DNA from 2 places in the Bacillus sp. NMTD17 genome. Region 2 is predicted to be linked to the other one. Evidence: a T-box and tRNA genes for the amino acid it is inferred to sense, from the RefSeq annotation. Region 2 holds a T-box; the other holds one or more tRNA genes.

Region 1 (15,542 bases), on a different contig from region 2:
TTTAACTGCACAGATTGTCGATGATATGACGGAGACGTCTAGTCGTAAGAACAAGGAAGCGAGAGGTCAAGGGATTGCTAATGTGGTTGCAGGATTCTTTGGTGGTATGGCTGGCTGTGCGATGATTGGTCAATCAGTGATTAATACGAAGGCAGGCGGGCGTGGCCGTCTTTCTACCTTTGTAGCGGGCGCATTTCTAATGGTGCTGATTTTTGTACTCGGAGATGTGGTGGTTCAAATTCCGATGGCTGCTCTTGTGGCTGTGATGATTATGGTCTCCGTTGGGACATTTGATTGGAGTTCCTTTCAGCAGCTAAAAAAGAATCCGAAAACAGATTCTATTGTCATGATTGTCACGGTCGTGACTGTGGTGTTGACTCATGATTTATCAAAAGGTGTGTTTGCAGGTGTGCTGCTTAGTGCGATATTCTTTGTAGCAAAAATATCAAAGCTTCATATTACCTCTACAGAAAGCCAAGCGGGTATTTGGGTGTATCGAATTAAAGGGCAAATTTTCTTTGCTTCTGTCACTGATTTCATCCAAGCGTTCCATCAGGAGAAAGATCTCCAAGCCGTTGTGATTGATTTGTCTGAAGCGCGTATATGGGATGAATCAGGCGTGGCAGCGATAGAACGTGTAAAGGAAAAGTATCAAGCAGCTGGTGTACAGGTAGACGTAGTTGGAATGGATACCTCGAGTCGAAAGCTTGTGAAACAGGTGAATGGTTCTTAAAAAGATCTTTCTGTTTGTTACAATAGAAAAGGTAAGAAAGTGAAGGATGGAGGTGGCCGGCATGCTTGTGCGTTTGAACCAAGTGCTCGGCCGGATGATGCCGCTTATTACGCCCATTAGTGTGTTACTCGGTGTATTATTGTCGGCCTATTTAAAGGATTTTACGTTTATGGTGCCCTGGGTATTTGCCATGATGACATTTTCAGGGAGCTTGTCATCTACTTTTTCAGCTTTAAAGCATACGGTGATGCACCCATTGCCTTTGATTTTATCGTTTATGATTTTACATGTGCTGATGCCCCTTTATGCCTGGTCAGCGGGGCATTTGATATTTGCGGGTGATTCCATGACGATCACCGGTTTGACGCTTGCGATGGTGATTCCAACAGGTGTTTCTAGTTTAATATGGGCGGCGATGTATAAAGGGAATGTCGGGTTAACGTTATCTATCATTTTAATTGATACATTGCTTTCGCCATTGATTGTGCCAGTAAGCTTGTCACTCTTCGTCGGTACACAGGTCCATATGGACATGGTTGCGATCATGAAAGGGCTGTTTGGTATGGTGGTACTGCCCTCTATTTTAGGGATGCTCGTTCGCCAGTATGCAAAGCCATCGGTGACGAAAACAATTAGTCAGACCCTGTCTCCTTTTTCAAAATTAGGCTTGTTTGTTGTCGTATCGATTAACAGTTCTGTTGTCGCCCCATATTTGCGTGAACTGGATGTTGCATTTTTTAGCAAAGCAGCGACTGTCTTTTTCATTGCGATGAGTGGATATGCTTTTGCATGGTTGATTGGAAAGGTGATGAAATGTACTCAAGGGGAGATTGTGGCCATTGTGTATACGGGCGGCATGAGAAATATTAGTGCCGGAGCTGTGCTTGCTATTAGCTTTTTCCCGCCTGCTGTTGCTGTCCCTGTTGTGATTGGCATGCTATTTCAGCAAGTGCTTGCTGCCTTGTTTGGTTTCTTACTCAATCGTTTTGAGCTGAAGGCGCCTGCTGTGACTAAATCTTTATCATGAAAAGACCTCCATCTTATGAGATGGAGGTCTTTTTGCGAATTAATAGATGAGATATTTCTTCCGTTTCTTTTCGAACGATTTGAGGTCATGATGATAGCGCTTCATGATGTGTTTGACGGAAGTACCTTGATTGATTTCTTCTTTGATCCAACCATTTCCGATGAGTTTATCAAAGCTGCCTGTTTGAAGGAACTGAAAGTCTTTTGGATATAAATCATGTATGGCTTTGATGATGGATAACCCTGTTTTTACCGCTTCGAATGAAGAGCTGTCTGTGACGTATAGCTGCACACCGTGTGATAGCTTACCTGCATGTTTAGAAAAAGTGGGGGTGAATGATACTGGTCTAAATTGTACACCCTTTAGTTTTAACTGATTTAAATGATCTGCTAGTTCGCTGCTATTGATATATGGAGCGCCAATGAGCTCGAACGGTTTTGTTGTTCCTCTGCCTTCAGAGACATTTGTTCCTTCAATTAATCCTGTGGCGGGATATACAAAGGTACTATCCACTGTCGGCATGTTAGGTGAAGGAAGGACGAACGGCAGCTTCGTGTCATCAAACGTCATGGAACGCTTCCAATTTTTCATTTTGATGACTGTGACATCAGCATTGATATGAAACTCTTTGTTAAAGAATTTTGCTAGTTCACCAGTGGTCATTCCATGTCTTAATGGTATTGGATAGAGCCCTACAAATGAAGCGTGCTCAGGTTCTAAGACAGGGCCTTCTACTTTTAGTCCGCCAATGGGGTTTGGACGGTCTAGGACAACAAAGGGAATGTTGTTTTCTTTAGCGGCCTCCATCGCATAAGCCATCGTGTAAATATAGGTGTAATAACGAGCACCAACATCTTGGATATCAAACAGCAAGACATCTACATTTTTGAGCATGTCAGGCGTGGGTTTTCTTGTTTTTCCATAGAGAGAGTAAACAGGGAGACCTGTTTTTTCATCAGTATAGGATTCGACGCCTTCTCCTGCTTGTGCATCGCCGCGCACACCATGTTCTGGTCCATATAGAGCAGTAAGCTTGATACTTGGATGCTCAAATAGGAGATCGACACTGCTTTTCATATTTGCATCAATACCAGTTGGGTTCGTAATGAGGCCGACCCTTTTCCCTTTTAACCATGCAAGGTTGCCTGAGAGTAGTGTTTCGATCCCTGTTTTGACCGCTGCTTTTTTTCCTTTTGTATCTGTTCGTTCTTGGTTTGCGGGGGAGGCGGCGGTCAATGTGCTCATAATGAGAATGCTTGCGAGTATCAAGCTTGCTGTTTTTTTCAAGAGAATCCCTCCTATTTGATCTGTTTCCCTTTCAAGTTGAGTCCATAGCCGAATGGATACAGGGTTTGATTTGGATGAGTGACAGATGGGATATCCACAGGCAATTTGCCCTTAGGTGATGCAGCGCCAAATATCACTTCTAATCCAGCAGGAATATTTGGCTGATTGAATTGCCCGTTTGAGTAGCCTTTAAAACCGTAAACGGCTAGTAAGGCATCAGCCTCCTCAAAATTTGCCGCATCGTAAGGATTTCTTAGACTCATGATGACCATTTTTTTGTTTTGTGCTGCTGCTTCTTTCATAACAGCACGAGGGAAGGCAGTAGCCCATTTTTTCGGGTCCTGTACATTGTCATCAATCACACCATCATTCACAGCTGGGTCATTTTGGACAACGTAAGAGCCGGTAATCACATAGTCAGCATCTTGTATTAGTTTGGCTGTTTCTTTAGTGAAGGTCTTATCCGCAAACGCATATGATTGGATACGTACAGGCTTGATCTTTTTTTGTTTGATCAGAGAGTCAATTGTGACAGACATGGCTTTTGTCTGATCTTCGTAAGGTGCCATGACCAAGATCTTGTTATTCTTTTTAGGCTTGAATGGTAAGGTCTTTTCGTTGTTTTTAAGCAGGGTGATCCCTTCACGTGCCATTTTTTGTTCTGCTTTCCGGTGCGACTTTTTCCCAACGACTTGAGTGGCTTTTTTGATTTTTTTCTCAAGGGTGATGGGTTTCTTGGAAGAAATGATGCCGCGTTTGATTTTCAATTGAAGAATTTTTTCGACAGATTGGTTGATTTGAGACATCGGAATTTCTTTCTTTACAACCGCCTGTTTTACAGCATTGAACACATTCTCTAGGTTTTTTTCTGTTTTTAGAGAGGTGACTGGTGCTGGCATAAGGGCGATGTCGACACCTGCCTTAATAGCCATCACCACGGCTTCTTCCTGCCCAAAGTTATCTGCAATCGCTTTCATATTTAGGGCGTCTGTTACCACAACACCTTGAAAGCCCATCTCTTCTTTTAATAAGTGTGTGATGACTTTTTTCGATAAGGTTGCTGGAACCATAATGTCCTCGCCATCTTTTTTGCTTTTGTACGTTGTGTGGTCAATGGCAGGGAATTGAACATGAGCGGTCATGACCATATCCGCACCAGCGTTGATGGCTTGTTGAAACGGATACAGCTCCACTTTTTTAAGACGATCTAGGTCATGTTCTACGAGCGGCAAGCCGTAGTGACTATCGACAGCTGTATCACCATGTCCCGGGAAATGCTTGAGTGTCGAAATAGTTTTTTCCTTTTGAAGTCCTTTCATGGTTTGAAGGCCAAGCCTAGTGACAAGAGCAGGATCAGAGCTAAAGGAACGGACACCAATGACGGGGTTGTTTGGGTTATTATTCACATCAAGCACAGGAGAGAAGTTTGTATTGATCCCTAGTGCGTTTAATTCTTTACCGATGATTTTTCCTGTGTCGTATGCATTTTTCTTACTTCTAGAGGCACCAATCGACATATTTCCTGGGAAATGTGTTCCCTTTTGTAATCTTGTGACGATTCCACCTTCTTGATCAATTGAAATGAGTAATGGAATCTTTGGTGATGCTTTTTGAAATTCATGGGTGAGTTTGACGGTTTGTTTCGTATCAACGACATTCTCCGCAAATAAGATGACACCGCCTAGATGATATTTTTCAACAAGATGGGACACTTCTTTATTCATCTTTGTTAAGCCTGTAGGTGCAGATTCATCTTTTGTTTGCCAATTGCGAAAGTCTGGCATGAGCATTTGACCTATCTTTTCATCCAGGGACATGTCTTGCACCATTTGTTTTGCGGTTGGAAGAGGGGCAGAGCTAACCTTTTCCGTTGGAATGGAAGAGGTTAGCAGGGCCAAAACCAGAGTAGCGGGGAAAAGAGCTTTTAACATCGAATTCCTCCTTTTACTTAAAAGATTCGTAGATTGCGGTCATGATGCTTCCATAAGTACCAGTTGGGAAAAGGTCACCTTCAAATTGATTTGGGTTGGTTTCAGGTGAAACGACAGGCGAATGTTTCTTATTTGTCAGCAAGACGATACCTAGATTATGTTTTGGATCAATCAATGTCATGGTTCCGGTCCAGCCAGTATGTCCATAGGCTTCGTTACTTGCATATTTTCCAAACATCCATTCCATGTCAGTATGACCGTTTTTACGCCAGCCTAGCCCGTAAGTTGGGTTTGTATCAGAAGAGGCTGTAAAGAGATCGATAGAAGCTTGATCAAAGATGGTTTTTTTTCCATAGCCTCCTTTGTTCAGCATGAGCTGGAGCAGCACGCCCATATCTGACATGTTAGAGAAAAGTCCGGCATGACCAGAGATACCTGCCATTGAGTAATATGCTTTCTCATCGTGGACTTCGCCTAGCAGGGTGTACCTGCGAATGTTTTCAAAATCAATGACACCATCTCGCGAATTACCTAAACGTTCGGTTGCTGCAAAATGCTTCGGTTTAAATCCTTTTTGCAGTGGATTGAACATTGTATGTTTGAGACCTAGCGGCCGATAGATCGTCGACTCTACATATTGATCAAGAGGCATACCTGTTTTTTTCTCAATGATCATGCCTAACAGCATGTAATCAATGTCACTATAAATGTGCTGGGTGCCTGGTTTGTATTGCAGCGGCACCTTCGGCAGCCATTTCATCGTTGTCTTTCTATCTTGAGAGAAAAAAGAGCCGGCGGCTTCTTTGCTATAAAATAAGACACTGGAAGGGAGCCCGGCAGAATGGGTCAGAAGATCTTTTACACGGAGCTGATCTTTGCCGGTTACCTTTGCATCTGGTTCATCTTTAAAATCTGGCAGGATGGCTTGTATTTTTTCGTTCACATCCAGTTTTTTCTCGTAGACGAGCTTTTGCAGGGCATAGTTCGTCGCATACATTTTGGTGTTGGATGCTAAGTCGAACAGTGTATTCTTTTTCATTTTCTTATATGATTTGAGTTCAGTTGTGCCTTCGTATTTTTGCCTGTAGCCATAGGCTTTTTGATGGACGATTTTTCCGTCTTTGATAATGATGAGTGCGCCTCCTGGAAATCCTGCTTTGATGTCGTTTTGAATCATGTGATCAACCTTCCTAAGCTGCCTGGAAGAAAAACCTGCTTGTTCCGGTCGTTTTGCCTTTTTTAAGACGGGATATTCTTCAGGTGCTGTTTTAGACAAAGACGATACAGGATGGGAGCTAGTTGCAAATGTTTGTACGGGTAATCCAAGGAGCATGAGCAGACTTGTTATTAAGAGAAAGTATTTCTTCAAGAGTTAGACCTCCTATTGCTTATTTTTCCTCAAATTCAACAGCCATATCATCATGAAAACCAAATAAGTATGTGAAAATAAATCCAGCGACATATGCAATAAAGAGTCCGATTAAGTAAAGAAGCATTTGATGTGTGTGAACAATAAAGGTTAATGGGAGACCTGATACACCAATCGCCTTCGTTGCAATTTGGAAGTAGGCTTGAAATGCGCCGCCGATTCCAGCGCCAAGACAAGCAGTGAGAAATGGTCGTCCCAGCGGGAGTGTAACACCGAAAATGAGTGGTTCACCAATGCCGAGCATCCCTGAAGGAAGTCCACCTGCGATGGCTCTTTTGAGTTTTTTCTTTTTTGTTTTCATATAAATGGCGAATGCCGCACCTACCTGTCCTGCACCGCCCATAGCGAGAATTGGCAAAAGCGGGTCATCTCCAATGGAATTAATGAGTTCCATATGAATTGGTGTCAGTCCTTGGTGAAGTCCTGTCACAACAAGTGGAAGGAAGGTCGCACCAAGAACAAATCCAGCGAAGATTCCGCCCATATTTAATAGATAAGTTAATCCTGAGGTGATGGCATCCGATATAAATCCGCCGACTGGCATGAAGACAACGTACGTAAAAATGCCTGTAATGAGTAGTGTGATGGTTGGTGTGACGATGATATCAAGTGATTGCGGGACGAAGCGTCTAATTCGGGTTTCCACAAGTGCCATAAAGATGGCGGCTAGAAGAACACCGATGAGCCCGCCTCTGCCTGGTAGAATATTTGTGCCAAATAACATAATGTCTGCGGAGGCTGGGTTAATAATGAGGATACCAGCTAATGCGCCTAATGCAGGAGAGCCTCCAAACTCCTTTGCGGCATTTGATCCGACTAAAATACCGAGATATGCGAACAAGCCTGAACCAATAACGGTTAAAATGATCGCTGCTTGAGACTTTTCATCGAGCCAGCCTGCTTGCACGATTGCTTTCGTAATCCCTGTAATAAGACCTGATGCAACGAGTGCCGGAATGATAGGAATAAAGATGCTGGCAATCCGTCGTAAGAACAGCTTGAACGGTGTGCGGTTCTTTTGTGAAATGGCTTGCTTGTTTTTTTGTGCTTCATTGTTTAAATCATAAGAGCCAGAGGCATTTAGCAGCTGTTCAAACGCACTTGATACTTGGTTGACAACACCTGTACCTAAAATGATTTGAAGCGTTTCTGCCTCAACGACACCAATGACGCCATCGAGTTCTTTAATTGCTGTGATGTGAACTTGTTCATTGTCAATCGGTGTAATTCGGAGACGCGTCATACAATGTGTATGGGAAGAGATGTTTTCAGAACCACCACAGAGAGAAAGAATGTCTTTCGCCAACTGCTGATATTTCTTTTGATGACTCATGTTGAATCCCCCTTTGATTTTCGTTTCATGGAGCGGATGGCATGTCTTGTCTTGTCAATATATTGCGCTGTCTCTTCATATTGACGGGAAGCTAAGCTGAGGAACAAGACATCAATTAAGTAGAGCTGTGCCATTCTAGAGGAAGTGGCTGCACTGCGAAAAGGTGCTTCATTGGAACCGGACGTCGATAGGTGAACATCACTTAAGGCAGAAACGCTTGTTTGACCAGGATGCGTTAAGGCAATGATTTTCACTTGATTGTCTTTTGCGAGCTGAAGGGCTTGAATGATGTCTAACGTTTCTCCTGAAAAGGATATACCGAACACGATGTCATTCTTTCCTGCATTTGCGATGACCGTTGATGCGATGTGCATGTCAGTGAAGGCAGTCGCTGCATAATTGATTCTGAGAAATTTCTGCTGGGCATCCGCTGCGACGATGCCAGATGCACCGACGCCGATAAAATGGATTTGGTTTGCATGCAGCAGTAATTGAACAGCTTTTTCTAATGCTTCTGCATTTAAAATAGAAGCGGTGTCCTTAATCGATTGAATCGAGTTTCCTGCTGTTTTTTGAATAATGGATTGAAGCGGTTCATCTTGTTCGATATCACGATAGCCTTGTTTATCGTCGTGCATCAAGTCTCCAGCGATTCGCATTTTTAAATCGTGATAGCCATCTAGCCCGAGAGATTTACAAAGGCGGATGACAGCAGAGCTGCTTGCTCCGGCTGCCTGACTGATCTCGTGTACTGTGCTTTTAATGACTTTGTCAGGATGGGCAAGGATATAGTCTGCAATGATTTTTTCAGATTGGGGGAGCTTTGCTTTCATTGTGTGTAGTAGGGTGAGTCCACCTGCTGACATGAGCTCTGCCTCCTTTAGGATTGATGATGAGAGATGGCTTTGTCGATATGGCCATTCGCTTTGTTGAGTAAATCCTTGGCTGTTTTTTTGTCTGTGTTTGTTTGGAGCATGACGATGGCGGTTTTGACTTCTAAGTCTGCTGCTTCAAGAGTCTTCACGGCTTGTTCATAGGAAGCGTTTGTCACATGTTGAATGATGGTGATGGCGCGTTCTTTTAATTTATGATTGCTGACTTTTACATCAACCATCAGGTTTTCATATACTTTACCTTGTCTGATCATGACAGAGGTGGAAAGCATATTTAAAATCATTTTATGAGCGGATGCGGCTTTCATTCGTGTTGACCCAGTGATGGCTTCTGGTCCTACAATGACTTCAATGGCGCAGTCTGCCAGCTCGCTAATTTCTGCTTGTTCATTGCAGCTGAGGGCTACTGTTTTTGCGCCGATGGATTTAGCGTAGTTTAAAGCGCCGATGATGTAGGGTGTCCTGCCGCTGGCGGCGATACCGACGACCGTATCTTTTGATGTCAGGTGAATGTGTACTAAATCCTGTTTGCCGGCTTCTTCACTGTCTTCCACATCTTCGGCAGCATGTGAAAAAGCAGAGTCGCCGCCTGCCATGATACCGACAATCACATCAGGTGAGACGCTATAGGTAGGGGGACATTCAACAGCATCCATCACGCCAAGTCTGCCGCTTGTCCCGGCTCCTAAATAAACGAGTCTACCCCCATTTGAAATGGATTCATAGGCGAAGTCACTTGCTGTTTTGACATGTGGTAGGACACGGTTCACTGCTTGAGCGACCTTCATATCTTCTTCATTGATCAGCTGGAGTATTTCGAGCGGATCTGCTTGTGATATTCCCATTGTGTTAGGGTTTCTTGATTCTGTTGTCAAAGAACGCAATTGAGATGGCTGCATGCGACATTCCTCCTTATTTCTTCATTTTCAGTATATTCAGTGTGATATGAAATTTCAACATTATATTTAAATATTGAAATTATATTTCACTCGAAACGTTGTGCTAACTGGAGGTAAATAATTAGAAAATAAAAAAAATAAAAATCCCCTTTACAAAAGGGGGACAACCTGTATATAATAACTTTTGTCAGCTTCACGGAAACAGCAAACTTGACAAACTGGCCCGTTGGTCAAGCGGTTAAGACACCGCCCTTTCACGGCGGTAACACGGGTTCGAATCCCGTACGGGTCACCATGATGTGGAGGATTAGCTCAGCTGGGAGAGCATCTGCCTTACAAGCAGAGGGTCGGCGGTTCGAGCCCGTCATCCTCCACCATATGCCGGTGTAGCTCAACTGGTAGAGCAACTGACTTGTAATCAGTAGGTTGGGGGTTCAAGTCCTCTTGCCGGCACTGTTTTTTCTTTATCAATTCCATATGTGGAGGGGTAGCGAAGTGGCTAAACGCGGCGGACTGTAAATCCGCTCCCTCCGGGTTCGGCGGTTCGAATCCGCCCCCCTCCACCATTTTTGGGCTATAGCCAAGCGGTAAGGCAACGGACTTTGACTCCGTCATGCGTTGGTTCGAATCCAGCTAGCCCAGTTAAGACACCTTTTTCAAAAAGGTGTCTTTTTTTATGTTGGCAGACGGAATGTATAACTATTCAAAATATTGTTGAGTTGAGTCAGAAGGCATCGAGAAAGTAAAATATAAGCATGAACGGAAAGGGGATGTACATATGGGAGATCAAAAGAAGGTCACGATTGTCGGAGTTCCGATGGATTTGGGTCAAATGAGAAGGGGCGTCGATATGGGACCGAGTGCGATTCGGTGTGCAGGCGTAAAAGAAAAATTGGAATCGCTTTCATTTGATGTGGAGGATCTCGGCGATATTTTGGTTGAACAAAGAGATGATGAGAAAGGTTTATATACAAGTGAAAAGCTAAAAAATTTAACGGAGAATGCTAGTGCGAATCAGCTGCTAGCTGAGAAGGTTGACAGTATTGTGCAATCAGGCTCATTCCCGCTCATTTTAGGCGGTGATCACAGCATTGCGATAGGAACACTTGCGGGGGTAGCCAAGCATTATGAAAACTTAGGTGCCATTTGGTATGATGCACACGGTGATTTAAATACAGAGGAAACCTCTCCTTCTGGAAATATACATGGTATGCCGCTTGCAGTCAGTCTCGGCCTTGGGCATGCTGATTTAACGAACATTGGTGGTTATTCCCCTAAATTGAAGCCTGAGAATGTTGTTATAATTGGTGCTCGATCCTTAGATGAGGGAGAGCGGGCATTGATTAGAGAGAAAGGCATTAAAGTGTATACGATGCATGAAATAGATCGTTTAGGGATGACAAGGGTGATGGAGGAAGCCATTTCATATTTAAAGGAAAGAACAGATGGTGTCCACCTGTCGCTTGATTTAGACGGACTAGATCCAGCGGAGTGCCCTGGTGTAGGAACTCCTGTGGCGGGTGGCATTAGTTACCGGGAGAGTCATCTTGCCATGGAGCTTTTAGAGGAAGCGGGTATTTTGACTTCAGCTGAATTTGTTGAGGTGAATCCGGTATTAGATGAAAAAAATAAAACAGCCGAGGCAGCTGTTGCGTTGATTGGTTCGTTAATGGGCGAAAAGCTATTGTAGAGCGGGACTTGTTCCCGTTCTTTTTTGTTTTGGAGAAATTTAAGGATATATTAAGGTTTTTACCGGTGGATATGCGTAACACGCTGTCAAAAATTTGTTACACTATTTTTTAGAGGAGAATGAAACCTTTTGGAAAGAGATTCGTATACATAAAGACCGGTGAAGGCAGAGGTTGAATATACTATGGACACAATGATTAAAAAGAGAATTAAGCAATTGAAAAAAGGCGACCAGAACGCATTTGCAGACATCGTAGACCTGTATAAAGACAAAATTTATCAGCTGTGCTATCGTATGCTTGGGAATGCACACGAAGCAGAGGATATTGCACAGGAGGCGTTTATTCGTGCCTATGTGAATATTGAAAGCTTTGATGTGAATCGTAAGTTTTCTACGTGGCTGTACCGCATTGCAACCAACCTGACCATCGATCGTATTCGCAAAAAAAAGCCGGATTATTATTTAGATGCAGAGGTGGCAGGAACAGAAGGATTGAATATGTATTCTCAAATTGCTGCTGATGGCATTTTGCCAGAGGAAGAGGTGGTGTCTCTTGAATTATCGAGTACCATTCAGCAAAAAATTCTAAGATTACCCGATAAATATCGTTCGGTCATCGTTTTAAAGTATATTGATGAACTCTCGTTAAAAGAAATTAGCGAGATTCTGAATATACCCGTTGGTACGGTGAAAACGAGAATACACAGGGGTAGAGAGGCTCTCCGGAAACAGTTGAGAGACCTTTGAGTGAGGTGATTTTGATGAGCTGTCAGGAAAAAATCGTCCTGCTTATGCATCAGTATTTAGACGGGGACATTGAGCCCCAAGACGAAAAAGAATTAAAAAGCCATCTGCAATCGTGTGAGGAGTGCCGTACTCATTTTCAACAAATTGAGAAATCCATCGCGCTTGTGCAGAGTACATCTCATATAGAAGCACCATCTGATTTCACTGCAAAGGTGATGGCAGGTCTTCCAAAGGAAAAAAAGCGTGTGTCGGTTCAAAGATGGATCAAAGCTCATCCGCTGATGGTGGCCGCTGCCCTCTTTCTCATTTTGATGGGAGGCAGTCTGTTTACAAGCTGGAATACCGATCATAATTTCAGTGTGTCAAAACAGTCGAATCTCGTCGTTGTAAATGATACAGTGACCGTACCTAAAGGGGAAACCGTAAAAGGTGATGTCACTGTCAAAAATGGCAAGCTGATTGTAGAAGGCAAGGTTGATGGAAATGTCACCGTCGTCAATGGGGAACAGCTGACTGCTTCTGCCGGACAAGTCACTGGTCAAATTAATGAAATTAATGAAGTGTTTGATTGGATTTGGTACAAAATGAAATCCACAGCACAAAATGTGATGCGGGTCATTGGACCAGAGGAGCAAAAGTAATCATACGGGTCGAGAGCAGTCTCTTTATGGGGCTGCTCTTTTTCTATATTATAGGTCAGAATGTATGCGAACTAGCACGCCAGACATATATGGCAACTGTTTTCCTTGCTGAAACAAAATGTGGTATAATAGCCACGCTATGTATTTACACATAGTCTCTTTTTTTATTAAAAATGCATCAAACGAAGAATAACTGAAAATTCTGGAGGACGAGGAAATGGCTTTAGGGGATATTCCTTTTTTGCAGTACCTCGGTAATGCTGTTGATGTTCTCGTTGTTTGGTATGTGATATATAAATTAATGATGGTCATCCGCGGAACAAAAGCGGTTCAGCTTTTAAAGGGAATTGTGGTCATTGTTCTTGTCAGGATGGGAAGTGCGTATCTCGGTCTTAACACACTTCAATGGCTGATGGATCAAGCGATTACGTGGGGATTCCTTGCGATCATTATTATTTTTCAGCCAGAGCTAAGGAGAGCGCTTGAGCAGCTTGGGCGCGGCCGTTTCTTCTCAAGAAGCGGGACACCTATAGAGGAACAGCAGCAGAAAACGATCGAGGCAATTACAAAAGCAATTAAATATATGGCAAAACGCAGAATCGGCGCGCTGCTGACAATTGAGCGTGATACTGGGATGAATGATTACATAGAGACTGGAATTCCTTTGAATGCAAAGGTGAGTTCAGAGCTGCTCATTAATATTTTCATTCCAAATACACCGCTTCATGACGGTGCTGTCATTATGAAGCGTGATGAGATTGCAGCTGCGGCTTGTTATTTACCGCTGTCAGAAAGTCCTTTTATCTCTAAGGAACTGGGGACGCGTCACCGGGCGGCAGTCGGAATTAGTGAAGTGACAGACAGCTTAACCGTCATCGTTTCTGAAGAGACAGGCGGCATTTCTGTCGCAAGAAATGGTGATCTCCACCGAGAATTGACAGAAGAAGCGCTTGAAGAAATGCTGATTGCTGAATTTAGTAAGAACAGCAAAGATGCTTCCTCGACCAAATGGTATTGGAGGGGCAAGAAAAATGGATAAGATTTTGAATAATCGCTGGGCCGTAAAGCTTCTTGCATTGGTCTTCGCTTTATTGCTGTATGGTGCAGTCAATTCAGCGCAAGCGCCCACGCCGAAAAAAATCGGTGAATCCTTTTTCCCAACATCGACGACAGATGAAGCAACCTTAACCGACATTCCTGTTAAAGCGTATTATGATGACGAGAAGTACGTCGTTACTGGTGTGCCGCAAACAGTCAATGTGACGATTAAAGGGTCAACGAGTGCTGTGAAAACAGCAAGACAAACAAAGAACTTCGAAATATATGCAGATATGCAGAATTTATCCACAGGTACCCATAAAGTGGAGCTGAAGGCAAGAGATGTATCAAAAGGGCTCACACTATCGATCAACCCATCTGTGACGACGGTGACGATACAAGAAAAAACAACAGCAGAATTTCCTGTTGAAACTGAATTTTATAATCAAAATAAAATCAAAGATGGCTATTCACCTGAACAGCCTATTGTGAATCCGAAAAAAGTCACAGTCACTGGTTCAAAGGACGTAATCGACAAAATTTCTGTCATTAAAGCATTTGTGAACCTAGAGGATGTCGATCAGCAAATTGAAAAGGAAGCGAAGCTCACTGTGTATGATAGCAGCGGGAATGAGCTGCCAGTCGAATTGAGTCCGTCTGTGGTGAATATTACAGTTCCCATCTCAAGTCCAAGCAAAAAGGTTCCGTTTAAAATAGAGCGGACTGGCAGTTTGCCGGATGGGATCAGTATCTCAAGTATTGAGACAAGCCCGAGTGAGGTCACAGTGTACGGCTCTCAAAAAGTGCTGGATTCGCTTGATTTTATTGATGGCGTCAAGCTGGACCTAAGCAAGATCAAAGATGATACGGAGATTGATGCCGACATTCCCCTGCCAGATGGTGTGAAAAAGGTATCGCCCGAAACCGTCAAGATCAAAGTGAAGGTTGCAACAGCGCAAGAAAAAAAGATCGATAATGTACCAATTTCTGTCGTAGGTCTGAGCAAGGATCTCACCTCTGATTTTGTGAGCCCATCTTCTGGACGACTCACGTTAACAGCAAAGGGATCAAAGAGTGCGATTGATAAACTAAAGGCTTCAGACGTTGAAGCCTATATCAATGTTGGGGACTTGAACGAAGGAACACATGAGGTCACAATTCAAGTGAACGGTCCTCAAAATGTGACGTGGACATTATCGAGATCAAAGGTCAAAGTGAAACTGACTTCTACTGAGACAGAAGATCAGCCAGCGTCTACGAATGATCGCAAGGATCCATCTTCTGATGACGATGATCAGGATGAGAAGAGTAAAGAAGAATCCACGCAAGATAAAGCAAAGAAAGAATCAAGTCAAAGACAGCAGATCAAAGAAGATAAAAAAGAGGACGAAGCGTCCTCTTGAATGGTAAAAAAGGAGCGATTGAAACATGGGCAAGTACTTTGGAACTGATGGTGTAAGGGGTGTGGCGAATAGCGAATTAACGCCAGAGCTCGCATTTAAAATTGGGAGATTTGGCGGCTATGTGCTCACGAAGGATAAAGAACGTCCAAAGGTACTCGTTGGACGAGACACACGTGTATCCGGTCATATGCTAGAAGGAGCGCTCGTTGCAGGCTTACTTTCAATTGGCGCTGAAGTGATGCGTCTAGGTGTGATCTCAACACCTGGTGTGTCTTATTTAACGAAGGCAATGGACGCAGAAGCGGGTGTCATGATTTCTGCTTCTCACAACCCAGTTCAAGACAACGGAATTAAATTCTTCGGCGGTGACGGCTTTAAGCTGTCTGATGAACAGGAGAATGAAATTGAGCAGCTGATGGATCAGCCGGTCGATCAATTGCCACGCCCAGTTGGAGCGGATCTTGGAACGATGAATGACTACTTTGAAGGTG
Region 2 (15,542 bases):
TTTAAAAACGATGAATGTCTAACAAAAGAACTGCTAGACGAGGAGAGAAAATAGAATGCAAATAAGTGAGGATATCATCAATCGAAAAGGCGCTCGAAAGGGGACTGATATCCCTCGTGACGTCTGGACCCTTTTGAATCAGGGAGAGATCGAAAGTGTGAATTTAACTGAATGGCTGGCTGTCAATCAATCATATGACGCTAATACAGCATGTTTTGCCGTCCGTTGGTTTAGACCATTATATAGACGATATTTCATCTGAGATCACTAAACAAAAAGCTGAATCAGGAATGAAAGCAATTCGTCTCATCGGTCAATTGTTAGATGAAGTGCTACACGAAGAGAATGAGGAAAAACAAGCGGAAGTACTACAGGCATTTGCTCACCACGTATCTGATAGCGTTCGCTGTTGGGCTGCTTATATGAACAAACAACACTTATCAACTCTGGAAGAGAAACTTGCGTACATTCAGCCATTTGCAGCTGATCATCATTTTGGTGTACGAGAAATTGCGTGGATGTCAGTGAGAGAAAGCCTCAGTCATCAGCTTGATCAAAGTATAGAATATTTAACAGAATGGGCAAAAAGCGGGGATGAAAATATTCGCCGGTTCTCTGTAGAGTCGATCCGTCCTAGAGGGGTATGGACAAAGCATATTGAGTTATTAAAACAAGAGCCAGAGAGGGCACTGCCTATTCTAAATTTACTCAAATCCGATCCATCAACATATGTTCAAGATTCTGTAGGAAACTGGCTCAATGACGCTAGTAAAACACAGCCAAATTGGGTCATGAACCTTTGCGAACAGTGGTCTAAGGAATCTGATACAAAAGCGACTAGCAGAATTATCAAGAAAGCGAAGAGAACGATTTGTGAAGGGGAATCTGTGAATAAGAGCTTGAACTGAAATCCTTTTTTGAGGGGATTTCTATCTATAAATCATTCAGAAAGAAAAGTCTCAAAGCGAGCTCAGTAAACAGATTGCCCCATTTCGTGGGATATAGTCTCTTCAATTCTGCATTCTATATATATCTTATCCTCTCATTGTCATACTTTTGAATGAAATTGACTCAATAGAATTGACGCAAGAGCCATGAATAGGTGAAGATGAAATAAACTGTAAGATAAAGGGAGACAAATGATGATACATATCGTATTTGGGGCAGCACCTGCCGGTAGTTTAAAACAAGCATTACGTGAAATGAAGCAAGATCAAGTAAATAATATTATCGCCTTTGATGACATTTATTCGATTGGACCCCTTTTGCATTTGCATGAACATGAAGGACAGGAGAAGCGTATAGAGTGGCTGCGTAACGTGATATCAAATGAATTTGGCTATTTTGATGACATGGTCAACGATCAGCATAGAATGCTTCAACAAATAAAAGATATAAAAGATGGTACGCGTATCCTCATCTGGACAGGCAGTAATGCACATGAGCAAATTGGTTTACGATATGCCATCTATTTATTAAAAGAGAAAAACATTGAATTGACTCTACTCAATACAACGACTGCATTTGATCAGCTGTTCAATACAAATACAAGACGAATGGATATTCGCCATGCCGGGGAAATTACAACTGAAAAATTGAAGGTTTTGTACAGATGTAAAGAGCACATTCACGCAGTATCAAAAGAAGAAAGAGAGAAATTACAAAACGAATGGCTTTCATTTGCTAAAGAAAATCATACGCTGCGGATATGGCAAAAAGGAAAAACGATCAGTGTACCAGAAGATGAATTTGATGCTTATTTAGTGAAAATGGCTAAGCGGCTTCATCAGTCCGAGCCAGAAGAGGAGTACATCGTAACTCCACGCTTAATAGGAGAAGTCATTGGTCATTTAGATCAGTATATCGGTGATGATTTTATCGAGTATCGGATAAAGAGATTAATTGATCAAGGCATTTTTGACATGATAGGACGACGAACTTCCATGCGTTATTACTCAATTAAACTGACAGAATTCGGTCAGCACTTCAAAAAATGGGTGTGCTGCCGTGAATTTGAGGATCATCCTTTTGTGAAAATTGAAGGAGATTACGGTGGTGAACCTTTTCATTGTGGGTATTGTCAATGTCATCTAGAAAGAGATGATATACCAATGAGCGATACACTTTTCTCAAAGATTTGGAATTGGAACATACAGTATGGCCGCTGGTTTGACGAAGAGACAGATGATTTGGTGCCAAATGGCGCAGACATGGAAAAGAAATTCAATCAAGAAGGAGAGCGTATCACTGAAGAAGTGAAACGAGCCTTATCCCCTGCGTTTCAAATTGAATACAGCCCAAGTAAATACACGCAACACATCATTTAAAGAATGAATTTCAATTGCTCTGCACAAAATAAAGCTTTACATGTTCTATCATCATCATGTAAGATATGGAGAAATTAAAAGCGAAGAAAAGGACATGAGCCATTTTTACTGGTTACCAGAGAGGGAAGTCACGCTGAAATCTTCCTAACGCAGGAAATGGTCTTACCACCTTTGAGCTGTATTGGGGAAAATTGAAGTATCCAATACCGTCTACGCCACGTTACGGCACCAGAGCCATAAAGCGAATACGCGTTATGGGAATTTGGGTGGAACCACGGATCACACATTCGTCCCTTTATGAGGGATGGGTGTGTTTTTTTGTTCACTCAACTATCATCAGGCTTTGAAAAGGACATGAGCAGCTTTTATCGGTTACTAGAGAGGGAAGTCACGCTGAAATCTTCCCAACGCAGAAAAGTTGTCTTACCACCTTTGAGCTGTATTGGGGAAAATTGAAGTATCCAATACCGACTATGCCACGTTACGGCACCAGAGCCATAAAGCGAAAATGCGTTATGGGAATTTGGGTGGAACCACGGATTACACATTCGTCCCTTTATGAGGGATGGGTGTGTTTTTTTATATCAAAAAATGAAAGGTGTGTCAGTCATGAAAGAAAACATGGTGAAGATTCAATTTCCAGATGGAAAGATAAAGGAGTTTTCTGCAGGTACGACTGTCGCAGGTGTTGCCTCCCATATTAGCCCGAGTTTAAGGAAAAAAGCAGTGGCAGGAAAGATCAATGATCAATTGGTCGATTTAAGTCACCAGCTGGACAGCGATGCTGGGCTGTCTATTGTCACACTCGATTCAAAAGAAGGGCTTGAAGTGCTGCGCCATACATCTGCACACGTATTAGCCCAAGCGGTGAAAAGGTTATATGACAATGTCACACTTGGAATCGGACCTGTCATCGAAAATGGATTTTACTATGATATGAAGCTAAATCAAACATTAAGCGTAGAGGATTTGGCAGAGATTGAAAAAGAGATGGAAAAGATCATAAACGAGAATCATCTCATCCAAAGAAAGGAGGTCTCTTACAAAGAAGCTGAATCGTTGTTTGCACATGATCCATATAAGCTGGATATTTTAAAACGACTCCCATCTGAAGAAGCCATCACAGTGTATCAGCAGGGTGAATTTATCGACTTATGCCGCGGGCCTCATTTACCTTCTACTGGGTTCGTAAAGTCATTTAAACTAACACGTGTTGCAGGTGCTTATTGGCGGGGTGACAGTCATCAAGATGTATTGCAGCGAGTGTATGGTGTAGCGTTTCAACATCCAAAATATCTAGCTGAGTATCTTCATTTCATGGAAGAAGCAAACAAGCGTGATCACCGGAAATTAGGGAAACAATTATCTCTGTTCATGTTTTCGGAAGAAGCGCCAGGTATGCCGTTTTATTTACCAAAAGGTCAGCTTGTCAAAAATGAATTAATGGCTTTTTCTAGAGAAGTGCGAGGCAAAGCGCAATATGAAGAAGTGAGCACACCGTTTATGATGAACCAAGAGCTTTGGGAAAAGTCGGGACATTGGGATCATTATCATGAAAATATGTATTTCTCAGAAGTAGACCATACAAGCTTTGCTTTAAAGCCTATGAATTGTCCAGGACATATGCTCATGTTTAAAAACAGCTTATTTTCATACAGAGACCTTCCGATCAGGATGGCTGAGTTTGGTCAGGTGCATCGTCATGAATTTAGCGGAGCATTAAATGGATTGTTCAGGGTCAGAACATTTTGCCAAGATGATGCCCATATTTTTTTGAGAGAAGATCAAATTGAAGCTGAAATCAAACGGATTTTCCAATTAGTTGATCATGTGTATCGGACATTTGGGTTTGAGTACTCTGTGGAACTATCCACTCGTCCTGAAAAAGCGTTAGGCGATGATGCCATTTGGGATATCTCTGAATCAGCGCTAAAGAATGTGCTTGATCGGCTAAAAGTCGATTATCAGCTAAATGAAGGAGATGGGGCATTTTATGGCCCGAAAATCGATTTTCATATAAAAGATGCCTTGCAGCGGAGCCATCAGTGCGCCACAATTCAGTTAGATTTTCAAATGCCTGAGAAATTTGATTTAACATATATCAATGAAAAGAATGAAAAGGTACGGCCAGTTGTCATTCATAGTGCCATTTTCGGTTCTCTGGATCGTTTCCTTGGCATTCTCATCGAGCATTTTGCAGGCGCCTTCCCGTTATGGCTGGCACCAGTACAAGTACAAATCATCCCTGTCTCAACGGTTCACCTTGATCACTGCCTTGAGGTGCAGCAGCAATTAAGAAAGATCGGAATAAGAGTGACAATCGATGAACGGGATGAAAAACTCGGCTATAAAATGAGAGAAGCACAAATGCAAAAAATCCCTTATATCGCTGTCATTGGCGATACAGAAATGGAAGAAAAAACACTGAACATCAGACAGCATGGAGAAAAGACATCTAGACAGCTGTCTGTTGATGACTTTAAACACCTGGCAGCCCACCAAATAAAAGATAGAACAGCTGCTCAAATATGATGTGCTGATTTCATGAAGAAAGATAAGACGTTCATTGAATGATGGGCGTCTTTTCATTTGCGAAAAAAGCCGAATTGACAGTAGAAAGGGAAAATATTGAAACATTTTTTCGGTAAAATCGTAATAAAGATAGAGCGTTCAACAGAAACATTTAAAACGGAGAGGAGTATTACATGGAACAAGCTGCACTGAAAAAGATGAGGACAAAACAAATAGCTGTCTCTAATTTGATATTCGGACTTATGATCATCGCTTTTTTTATGGTGATTCAAATCTTTAATATCCAACTTACACATTTCTTTTTGTGTTTAGGCATTTTAATGCTTCTCCAAGGCATTATAGGCTTTATCAAAAAAGGAAAAACAAAGTTTTTCATACCTATTTTTGAGCAGGTAGCTATTTATGAAAAAGAGAAATTAGGAAAAGAGTGGGAGAAAGAAAAATTTTTAGAGAATGTTTGGAAAGTCGTATTGAGTGGCATTATGTTTTTTCAATCATTTAGTTTTCAAAATGTAACGAATCCATTTAGTGACATCGAGCCTGTATTTACCATTTTCTTGTTTTTAATCGTTCTAGCCTCTATCAATATAAGCATGCTTTTTCGCTTTCGAAAAATCGACAGATCGACTGAAGGAGAATTAACAGGCTATACAAAAGAGTCTAACATGATGGGAATTGCTTTAGGGTTATTGATGGCAATCATCATCTCTATCTTTATCGTAATTTTTCTTCTTCCATAAAACATCATTATTTTGAGGTGAAACCATTGAATGCAAAAATTAAACAACTGATCGATCAGACAAAGGCGAAATTTGGCTTAGATCTTTATCATCTAAAAAGACACAGCTTTCATCGTTACGTCAACATGTTTAATGAAACGATTTATACATTCAATATGGAATGGTTCCCCTCTCATGAAACGGAACCTGAGGACGACGATTTAAACCCAGACGGCACAGCCATTATTGAAGTGAATTTGAATACGGGACAGGTGGAAACAATTATTTTTGTCATGGACAAAACCTATGCGCAGCATGGTGTCACATTTAAGAGACCATATCCAGCTCATGTCATTCAATGGATCGAACAAGAAACAGGGTTAATCTATGGTGAGCATTTTCACATGCATCAGAAGGAGAAAGGGGGACTTTTTTTCGAAGAAGCAATAGATGGTGTGAAAGTGACGCCTTCAGGCAGAATTGAGGTGAAATGGGATGAACATGGACAGCTCATGTACTTTACACACCACGGACCATTTTTAGCCAAAACATTACTGAGAGCTGAGGAATATGTGCTTTCTATTGATAAGCTGGAGAACTTAGCCGAGCAGCAAGTGCAGCAGTTTCAATGGCCTTCCTTCGAGCACAATCGAATTCGAACAATTTATGCATTAGAAGAAATCTATGTCAAGAACGATGGAACAGGAACTATACCGTTTGAAATTGGGCGTGAAGAAACACTTTGTATACACATGAATGAGATCATTGAATGGAATGAACCGTTAAACAAAGCCTTTGAAAAAAAGGAAATGAATATCCATGAGGACATTTCAGCTGAACAAGCTTTCTCATTGGAGCCTTCACCGGATACCATCCCGATATCAAAAGAAGAGCAAACTGAGTGTATAAAAGCAGTCCGAACCTTTTTGGCGCAAAAATATTCAAAGGATACAGGAAAGTGGGTTCTGAAAACACTCCATCGTGATCATGGATACATCCATGCGATATTAAAAACGAACGGGCAAGAAGGCAGTGGATTTATGGACAAGATCAAGGTCTTCATTGACGCCAGCTCGTTTGAAGCCGTTAATTACATAGATAAAAAAGAAATGTTTCAAGTGTGCGGGATACTGAGTCCCTCTCAATCGGCAAGTGAAATTACTGTATCTCAGAAAGAAGCCTTTGAAAAATTGAGAGAACGTCTTGAACTGACACCTATCTACGTCTATGACGAAGTGCAAAAACAATATGTTCTATGCGGAAAGCTCGATTGCCATGATGGTATTGATGCAGAGAGCGGCGAAGTGTTTTCTTTGAAAGACCTCTCATAATGTCTGAAAGAACAGTGAGGAGCTGTTCTTTTTTGTCTCATTGCACCAATTTTTTGAAGAAATTTGGAATTTTGTAGCAGGAAGTTGTCGTTTCATCACGAAAGAAACAGATAAGAATATGATCATAGGTCCATCGGTTGGAATATAGTAGACGTCATACATATGAAACACTCATGACAGTAAACATGATCTACAATGCTTTTTGAAGAAAAATGAAATCGTGTCTCTAGTAGTATACGACATTTGGTGGACTGACATCTTAGGATGACTTTGAATATGTTTGTTTTAGGTAAGCTTGAAGCCATGATAGAAGAAAGTGAGGATATCTACCTTGAGTACATTGGAAGTGTTTCGTCAGTTTTTGGTTGACCATTATCCTGCGTTACAAGATGAACTTTGGCTGAAAGATGTTGATACCCTTCGAATTTCTCCTATTCTTCATCCTTTTCTGAAAAGCAAGCTGCCAGAGGGGATCGAAAAATTCACTTGTGTACTATTCACGCAGCAGACAGATCAAACCGCTGCACCGCTCAAAGTATACCTTCTATTAGATGAATATGAGCAATCACTTTACGCCATTGATTTGATGAATGAACAAATCGTGCTTCATTAATACAGAAGCAAAAAGCTGCTTGAGAAGCTCTCAAGCAGCTTTTTTTGATGAAGATTAGTCGATCATATCAACCAATCTTCGGTTCAAGTTGTCCAATTCTTTCTTTGTTGGAAAAGAGCTGATCAGCAGTGTATATCGTCCAAATTGAATAGGGAGCTCGGTATCGGTCACGATCATATCAATCCCAAGTTGATCCATCGTTACATCATTTAATGTATTTTCTGGACTTGTAAAAGTGTGAATGAGAGGAGGCACGCTTAATTTAATTAAATCTGCTATAAACAAACTATGATAATAGCCTAATGTTGAAATAACAAATATGTTCAACACGTTTCTTCGCTCCATTTCAAATTGAACAAGCCCTCTCCAGGTAGACGTAATGATACGGATCAATTCCCGTTCATTTTTCACAAAAGAAGCGAGTATATCGTCTGTTTTTAACTCTTGGATGATATGAGTAATCCTCGAATAGAAGTAAGGAAGCTGCTCTTTCACCTCTGATAAATAACTCGATTTCTTTTTGAAAAGGAATCCATCTCTCACGGTAATTTCCTTAGAATACACATAATATTGGAGAAGAATCAGTGTCATCACCTTGCGATTAGCCACCTCTTGATGATAAATCAACTCCAATTGATTGATAAATGAATGAATGGCTTCAAAGAGGTGTGGTGTATGCGATTGAAAGAACGTCAACTTTTCTTCGACAGATTCAATTGATTTAAAGTGGCCAATAGCTGGTTCGATCAATAGTAAAAAGACAAATTCGTGATGATCCAGTGTAATACCAAAAATGTCCTTTGTCATTTGGCAAATATGCTCTTCCCAGTTTTTGATTTGATTATAGATACCTTTGGCTGTAGAGGTCTGTTTTTCTTCATTCATCGAGTACGTATAATTGCGTCGTATGGTAAAATTTTTCCTCACTCGGTGAATGGAAACACCGAGCCACAGGCAGTATTTATCTATAGCCACATCTGGTACATTGACTTCGAGCACCTGAAATAGCTCTTGTAATAAATCAACTGCGTCTTGCTTTTGAATATCATCGAATGGCCAAAGCCGGCTTCCATACACTTCAAACAAAAACTCAACAAAGAATTGACGAATCTCCTTCTCATTCCCATGGAACTGCATACTATCTGGGCGTAACTCGATGTCATAGGATGTAAGGATCGAATTGATTTTATGAATGGTGTTATACAATGTGGATCTACTAATATTAAGCGTGTCCATCCATTCATAGAAAGACCTGTTTTGTTCGAAAAAAATGCCGTCAATCAATCGAATTTCAATCGTATCTTTTAAAATTTCTTTGATATAGTAGTCTACTCGTATCGTCTGTGTATAACAAATGGATATGCCTTGTCTTGGCTTTATGTGGATTAACGGCTCTCCATTCTCTGTTTTGAACGATTTCATTTGTTCTAAATCGCTTTGAATGGCACGAACCGAACCGATATGTTCATTCGATATTTCTTGAAGGCTCCACCACTTATTTTTGGATACAAGCAGTTTTAAAATTTTTATCCATCTCTTTGATTTATTATCAATGAGCTCCATCAAACAACTAACTCCTTCCCTTGGCTTGCCTCTATATTATGAAGTTCACTTAAAGAACATTTGATTCTCAAAATAGGCATGAAATGATTGTAATGTTTAGGCTAAATCGTTTTGTCTTCACTTTTGATGATAAAAGAGAAAAAAATTAGACGAAAACAAATGTTATGCGCTGATTCTCCATATTTTTCTTTTAAAAGGTGATAAGTAAGCCATGAATCCTATAAAAATGGATCATTTTAGATATTTTGTTTATTTTTTTGCTGTTGAAACGGTAAATGTAAGAATAAAACGGAGAAGCTTTTTGATTACCATATGAAAGGGAGTAGAAAGGAATGCGATCTATATGATGCTGAACTGTCTCACCATACATACCATATGATACATGCTTGTTTCATATGAATGAACCATATGTGAATATATGATTATATAAGCATGTAAACATCATTTATTGTTCATTCCAGTATAAATAGAAAATTCACATTTATTTTTTCATGATCCCTCTCACTATTCCCCATTTCTATAGACCCCTATCCAGTTACTATATCCACTACTCATGATTACCTTTCAAGCTCATGATTGATCATCTCATTTTATTCATAGGGTCTTAAGGTGCAATTTTTAGAAAATATTTGATTAGAAACGGAGTGGTTTATCAGACAAGATACAAATGGTTTTTTATCGTTGTTGAAAATTAATTTTAGAAAAGGGTGGATGTATTGAAAAGAATATTGTCATTGGCTCTCATCGCGGTGTTAGTCATACAGTCTAGTATATTAGGAATCTTGCCTCTGGCAGGGGCACAAGCCAAAGAAAGCCAAGAAAACATTTATGGGGATATTGAGTTTGCTGATAGCGAAGGAAACAAGTTATCAAACATGGAAGATCAGCAAATAAGAAAGGCCACTGTCCATTGGTCTATAAAAGGAATTGATCTAAAAAAGCAATATCCGTATGTTCTCTCTCTTCCTTCAGCCATTCAGGTAGAGAAGGAGCAGAATGAACCAATTATTGTCAATGAAGTATCTGTTGGAGAGTATACCGTTTCAAAACAAAATGAAGTGACGGTCATATTTAAAGAAGATGTTGAGCTTGATCCAAATTTAGAAGGAGCAATAGACATCGATGTCACTAGTATATCTGAGCAAAAAGAGAAAACAAAGCAAAACGAGCGTAAAGAAAGCCTTCCAAAAGATGACACAACCTCAACTGAGAAAGACAAAGCAGCTAAGAATCAAGAAGCCGCTCAAACGAAACAAAGCGATGAGGATGAATTACTAAAAAACAAAGTGAGCATATCTAAGCGTGTAGGGCTGCAAAGTGTTTCAAAACAAATGCTGATACAAGAAAATCTCCTCACTGATGCGAAATTGATATTTGAAGATCAGGAAGGAAATTCAGTTGATAGGCCTGATATCAACTCGCTGATTTCCATTAACTATAAGTGGGCCATCCCGAATGGGCATAGCTATAATGGCGGTGATGAATTCCATTTCAAGGTTCCAGAGGAATTAGTGATTTACGAAAAAATCGATCGTCTCGAGATGAAATTTAATCAAGCAACCATTGGTTATTTTTCTGTAGATGAAAGTGGAAATGCCTCCATCGAATTCACTGATTTTATCAAACAATATTCAAATATCCATGGAACACTTCAAGTGTGGACGCAATTAGATCAAAAAACTGTCATTACTGAAGAAAAAGAAGTGGTCATTACTCCAATTGAAGGCAAAGATACGATATCGATCCCGATTCAATACATTCCAAATGGCCCAAATGTCTCTAAAAAGGGAAAACCCAATCGATCTTACAATGCTGAAACCATTCAATGGACAGTCGATTTTAATATGGACTTAGACGATGTGAAACAAGCGAGACTGTTAGATCCGATTCAAGAAGGTCAAGCGTTAAAAAAAGATTCAATCAAGCTTTACCGTGTTGATACAAAGCTAAATGGTGAAACCTCGCTTGGTCAGCTGCTTGACGAAAACCACTACACAATCGGCCAAACAGCAGATGGTCAAGATTTCACGATTGAATTTAAAGATGACGTGCATCTAGCTTACCGTTTAATGTATGAAACGGACATTACGAATCAAGATCAGTCTGCGTTTCGTAATAAAGCGTCCCTTGTCTCTGCTGATAAAGTGATTAGTTCAGCAGAAGGAACAGTGAATGTGACAAGAGGCAGTCCTTTAAGTAAAAAAGCCGCCCACTACGACCCAGTCACACAAATAATTACGTGGGAAATTCGTTATAACTATAACGAAAAAACAATTGCTAAAAAGGATGCTTTGTTAGAAGACTTCTTTAATGGCACACAGGCGCTGATATCCGATTCATTTCAAGTCAAGGAAGTCACAATTGATCAGGATGGCAAAGAATCAGGAACAAAAGCGTTTGGAAATTATGTGGTTCAACCTCAAAAAAAGGATGAACAGAACGGGTTTACCTTGCAATTCAGTCAAGATATTCAATCGGCTTATCTCATCACATATCAAACAAAAGCAACCGAGCGGATTTTTGAAGCTGAAGAGATTATCAATACTGTAACAGCTGGCAAAGAGAGCAAACAAGGGAAGCAAAGAATTGACCAACAAATCCTAACGAAAAATCATGGAACACCGAATTACAAAAACAAGACCATTCCATGGCGTATCATCTTCAACAAAGATCAACAAACCATGAACAACCTGATATTAAAAGATACGTTTACAAACGAAGGATTGACGCTGCAAAAAGATAGTTTAAAAGTGACGACAGGAAATACAGTGCTTGAAGAAGGCACAGATTATCAAATAGTTGAACATGCAAATGGATTTGATATTCAATTTACGAAAGAAATAAAGACAGAACATGTAGTCACATATACAACGTCTTTTGATTATGAAAAAAGAGCAGATAAAGATCAAAAGAACTTGCGTAATCATGTAAAGCTTGAATGGGTAAATGAAGATGGCAAGAAATTGACGAAGGAAAATCAGTCTGTCTTCACGCCTGACACATATACGCAGTCAAATGGGTTCAAGAACGGAACATATGATGCAAAGAAAAAAGAGATCACCTGGAATATCGGTGTGAACTATAACTTGAAACATTTAGAAGAGGCGAAAATCGAGGATTTCATTCAAGGAAATCAGCGTTTGCTTAAAGATTCAATCACCATCTACTCGCTTGATTTACATGGCGGGGAAAATGGAGCAGAAGAAAAAGAGGTATTAGCGAAAGAACATTATGACATCAAATTCCTTGAAAATGAAAAGGGAGAATCAGGCTTCGAAGTCATTTTCAAAAATGCCATTGATTCCCCATACAAAATCACGTATCAAACGAGTGTTGAAGGAATGGATTTAGTACAGAAAACCTACGAAAATAAAGCGACCCTTTATGATCGAAAGACGAAAGAATCAGACGTGAACGCTGTAGTGTCCATTCCAAATGGAGGGAAATACACGAGCAAATCAGGAAATCAGCAAGGGAAAGTTATTGATTGGAAACTGAATATCAATTTTGGTCAATCAACAGTCCAAGATGCGACGATTATAGACCATCCGAGCAGTAACCAAGCCATAATAGAAAACTCATTTCATCTCTATTCGACGACAATAGATGAAAAGGGGCAAGTGACCAAAAAGGAAGAGCTGGAAAAAGGGAAGGATTATGAGCTAGACCTTGAATTCGATCCAGACTCTTTTCAAATCAAATTTAAAGAAGACATCACCAGACCATATATTTTAGAATATCAATCTCTCATTTTAGATAAGGTGGGAAGTACACTTCAAAACGAAGTAACGTTTAGAGGTGAAAATGTAAAAGAAATAAAAAAGGAATCCGAAGCCTCAATTGTGGTAAAACGCACCGCTGGCATGGGAGATGGCACGGGAGCGATTGGCGCTTTAACCATTAAAAAGGTAGATGCGAGTAGTGGAAAAGTGCTAAAAGGAGCAAGCTTTTCTCTGACAGATGCTGCGAGCGGTATCGTCATTGGAACAAAGGCAACAGATGAAGAAGGAGCTCTTCGATTTGATCGTCTCTTGTATGGTGACTATATAGTGACAGAGGTGAAAGCACCTGATGGTTATATGAAGACCAAAGAACCGATCCATGTAACGATTGATCAGCCTTACGAATCAGGAGATCAAGCGAAAACAGGAAATAGCATGACGGTGCAGAACCAAGAAATCCGCCAGCATGTCAAGTTAACAAAAAAAGACAAAGAGACGGGTGCAGCATTAGAAAATGCAGAATTTGAACTAAGAAATGAATCTGGAGATACCGTCCAAACCCATTTGAAAACGGATGAAAAAGGAGAAATTCTTTTCAAACATCTTGAGCCAGGTTCCTATTATTTCGTTGAGACAAACGCACCGAAAGGCTATCAATTAAATCAGCAAAAATGGCCGTTCACAATTAAAGAGAATCAAACAGAAACAACGACTGTAACCGCAGTAAATGACATGATAAAAGGCTCTGCAGAATTGAGCAAAATAGGCGAAGGCGGAGAGAGACTAGAAGGTGCACAATTCAAGCTCTTAGATCAAGATGGGCATGAGCTAAATGGTTCGCTTGTCACAGGAGAAAATGGCAAGGTCACGATAAATGAACTAAGACCGGGTACGTATCAGCTCATTGAAACAAAAGCACCTGATGGTTATGTATTAGATGAAACGCCAATCAAATTTGAAGTACCACTCGATCCAAAGGAACCGGTCATCATTTCGAAAAAGAACCTATATGAAACAAGTGCATTAAAAGTGATGAAAGAAGGAGAAGATGGCAAGAAGCTTCAAGGTGTTCGATTTGAAATCATGGATCAAAATGACGAAGTCGTGCGTAAAGATTTGACAACAGATGAAGATGGGAAACTTTTGATCGACAACCTCAAACCGGGCAAATATCAGCTCGTGGAGACAGAGAGTATTGATGGTTACCAAAAGAAAAATAAACCTTATCCTTTTACCATCGAAATCGCACAAAAAACTCAGGCAGAGATCAAAGTAATCAATGATCTTAAAACTGGAGCTGTCCAGCTCACGAAGCTCGGTGAAAAGAATGATGTGCTTAAAGGAGCAGAATTCAAGCTTTTAGATGCAAATGGAAAAGAGATTGAAACGGGTCTCGTCTCAGATCAGAACGGGCAGATCACAATCAGCGATCTGAAACCTGGAACCTATCAGTTTGTTGAAACGAAGGCTCCATTCGGTCATGAGCTTGACGAAACACCTGTCACTTTTGCTATTCCATTTAACCCTGAGAAGCCGGTCAGTGTGACAAAAGAAAATAGCCGCACTACAGGCGGAGTGCTGCTGCACAAAAAAGGCGAAGATGGGAAATCATTAGAAGGAGTTGTCTTCGACCTATCTGATGCCAAAGGAAAGATAGTGGCAGGAGGAGAAGGGGTTACAACCAATCAGGATGGAAAGATCACCTTCACAGGGCTAAAACCTGGAACCTATCAATTTGTTGAAAGAAAGAGTCTTGAAGGCTATGAATTGAGTACGAAACCAATTGTCTTTCAAGTTGAATTAGGTCAAAAAGAGTTGATTCAAGTGGAGGCCATCAATCAGCTCAAAAAAGGTGCTGTAGAACTAACAAAAATAGGGGAAGAAAAAGAGAGATTGAAAGGCGCAGAATTTACCCTTTTCAATGACGATGGCAAAGAATTGATGTCGGGTTTAACAACAAACGAGAAAGGCATCATCACTGTCAACGATTTGAAACCAGGCGCTTACCAATTGGTTGAAACGAAGGCTCCTTTTGGACACAAACTTGATGCAGAACCAGTAGACTTTAAGATTGAATTCAACCCAAATCAACTGGTGAAAGTGACAAAAGAAAATATTCGGACGACAAGTGCTGTGAAGCTTCAGAAAAAAGGAGAAGATGGTCAGTTGCTCAATGGAGTGACCTTCGATCTGCTTGATGAGCACGATCAACGTATAAAGAAAGACTTAAAGACAGACAAAAACGGTCAACTGACAGTCGATCAACTGAAGCCAGGCACCTATCAATTTGTCGAAACAGCAAGCATTGCCGGCTATGAATTGGATCAGACACCTGTCTCATTTACGATTCGTTTAGGTCAAGACAAACCAGCAAAAGTAGAAATGATCAACAAACTGACGCCGGGAGCAGTGGAACTGACCAAAGTGGATGATGAGGGACATACGCTGGAAAATGCAGAGTTTGTTCTTCTAAGTAAAGAAGGGAAAACGTTGAAGAAATCACTTGTAACGGATCAAAAAGGAAAGCTCCACATCAACCATCTAAAACCGGGAGAATATCAATTCGTTGAAACGAAAGCACCTCACGGCTATCAATTGGATGATCAGCCGATCCTGTTTACAATTGAGAAAAATCAGCAGAAGCCACTTCAATTAACAGCGAAGAATCACTTGATCTTAGGAAGTCTGCATATCATAAAAGTAGATCAGCAGACAGATAGAACCTTAAAAGGTGC

Evidence for each region. A T-box is a leader RNA that pairs with one kind of tRNA and senses whether it is charged. The one in region 2 lies ahead of thrS (threonine--tRNA ligase), so its partner is inferred to be a tRNA-Thr.
Region 1: it has a tRNA-Thr gene. The T-box ahead of thrS (threonine--tRNA ligase) is inferred to sense a tRNA for this amino acid. The anticodon was not compared.

The regions. Positions count from the first base shown of each region.
Region 1 is NZ_PVRH01000004.1:1,493-17,034, forward strand. It holds gene C6347_RS12425 (SulP family inorganic anion transporter) at 1-733, shown strand, start outside; gene C6347_RS12430 (bile acid:sodium symporter family protein) at 780-1,760, shown strand; gene C6347_RS12435 (exo-beta-N-acetylmuramidase NamZ family protein) at 1,800-3,047, opposite strand; gene C6347_RS12440 (glycoside hydrolase family 3 protein) at 3,059-4,978, opposite strand; gene pbp4b (penicillin binding protein PBP4B) at 4,992-6,347, opposite strand; gene C6347_RS12450 (PTS transporter subunit EIIC) at 6,367-7,740, opposite strand; gene C6347_RS12455 (MurR/RpiR family transcriptional regulator) at 7,737-8,606, opposite strand; gene murQ (N-acetylmuramic acid 6-phosphate etherase) at 8,621-9,532, opposite strand; tRNA gene C6347_RS12465 (tRNA-Glu) at 9,753-9,827, shown strand; tRNA gene C6347_RS12470 (tRNA-Val) at 9,834-9,909, shown strand; tRNA gene C6347_RS12475 (tRNA-Thr) at 9,913-9,985, shown strand; tRNA gene C6347_RS12480 (tRNA-Tyr) at 10,014-10,098, shown strand; tRNA gene C6347_RS12485 (tRNA-Gln) at 10,103-10,174, shown strand; gene rocF (arginase) at 10,311-11,222, shown strand; gene sigW (RNA polymerase sigma factor SigW) at 11,406-11,969, shown strand; gene rsiW (anti-sigma-W factor RsiW) at 11,984-12,610, shown strand; gene cdaA (diadenylate cyclase CdaA) at 12,828-13,649, shown strand; gene C6347_RS12510 (CdaR family protein) at 13,642-15,051, shown strand; gene glmM (phosphoglucosamine mutase) at 15,077-15,542, shown strand, end outside.
Region 2 is NZ_PVRH01000006.1:44,259-59,800, reverse strand. It holds partial or broken gene C6347_RS16435 (DNA alkylation repair protein) at 56-908, shown strand; gene C6347_RS16430 (DUF1835 domain-containing protein) at 1,143-2,327, shown strand; T-box leader at 2,402-2,625, shown strand; T-box leader at 2,662-2,886, shown strand; gene thrS (threonine--tRNA ligase) at 2,937-4,859, shown strand; gene C6347_RS16420 (hypothetical protein) at 5,033-5,599, shown strand; gene C6347_RS16415 (hypothetical protein) at 5,626-6,909, shown strand; gene C6347_RS16410 (hypothetical protein) at 7,241-7,522, shown strand; gene C6347_RS16405 (AcpB/EbpR/MafR family transcriptional regulator) at 7,577-9,085, opposite strand; gene C6347_RS16400 (SpaA isopeptide-forming pilin-related protein) at 9,802-15,542, shown strand, end outside.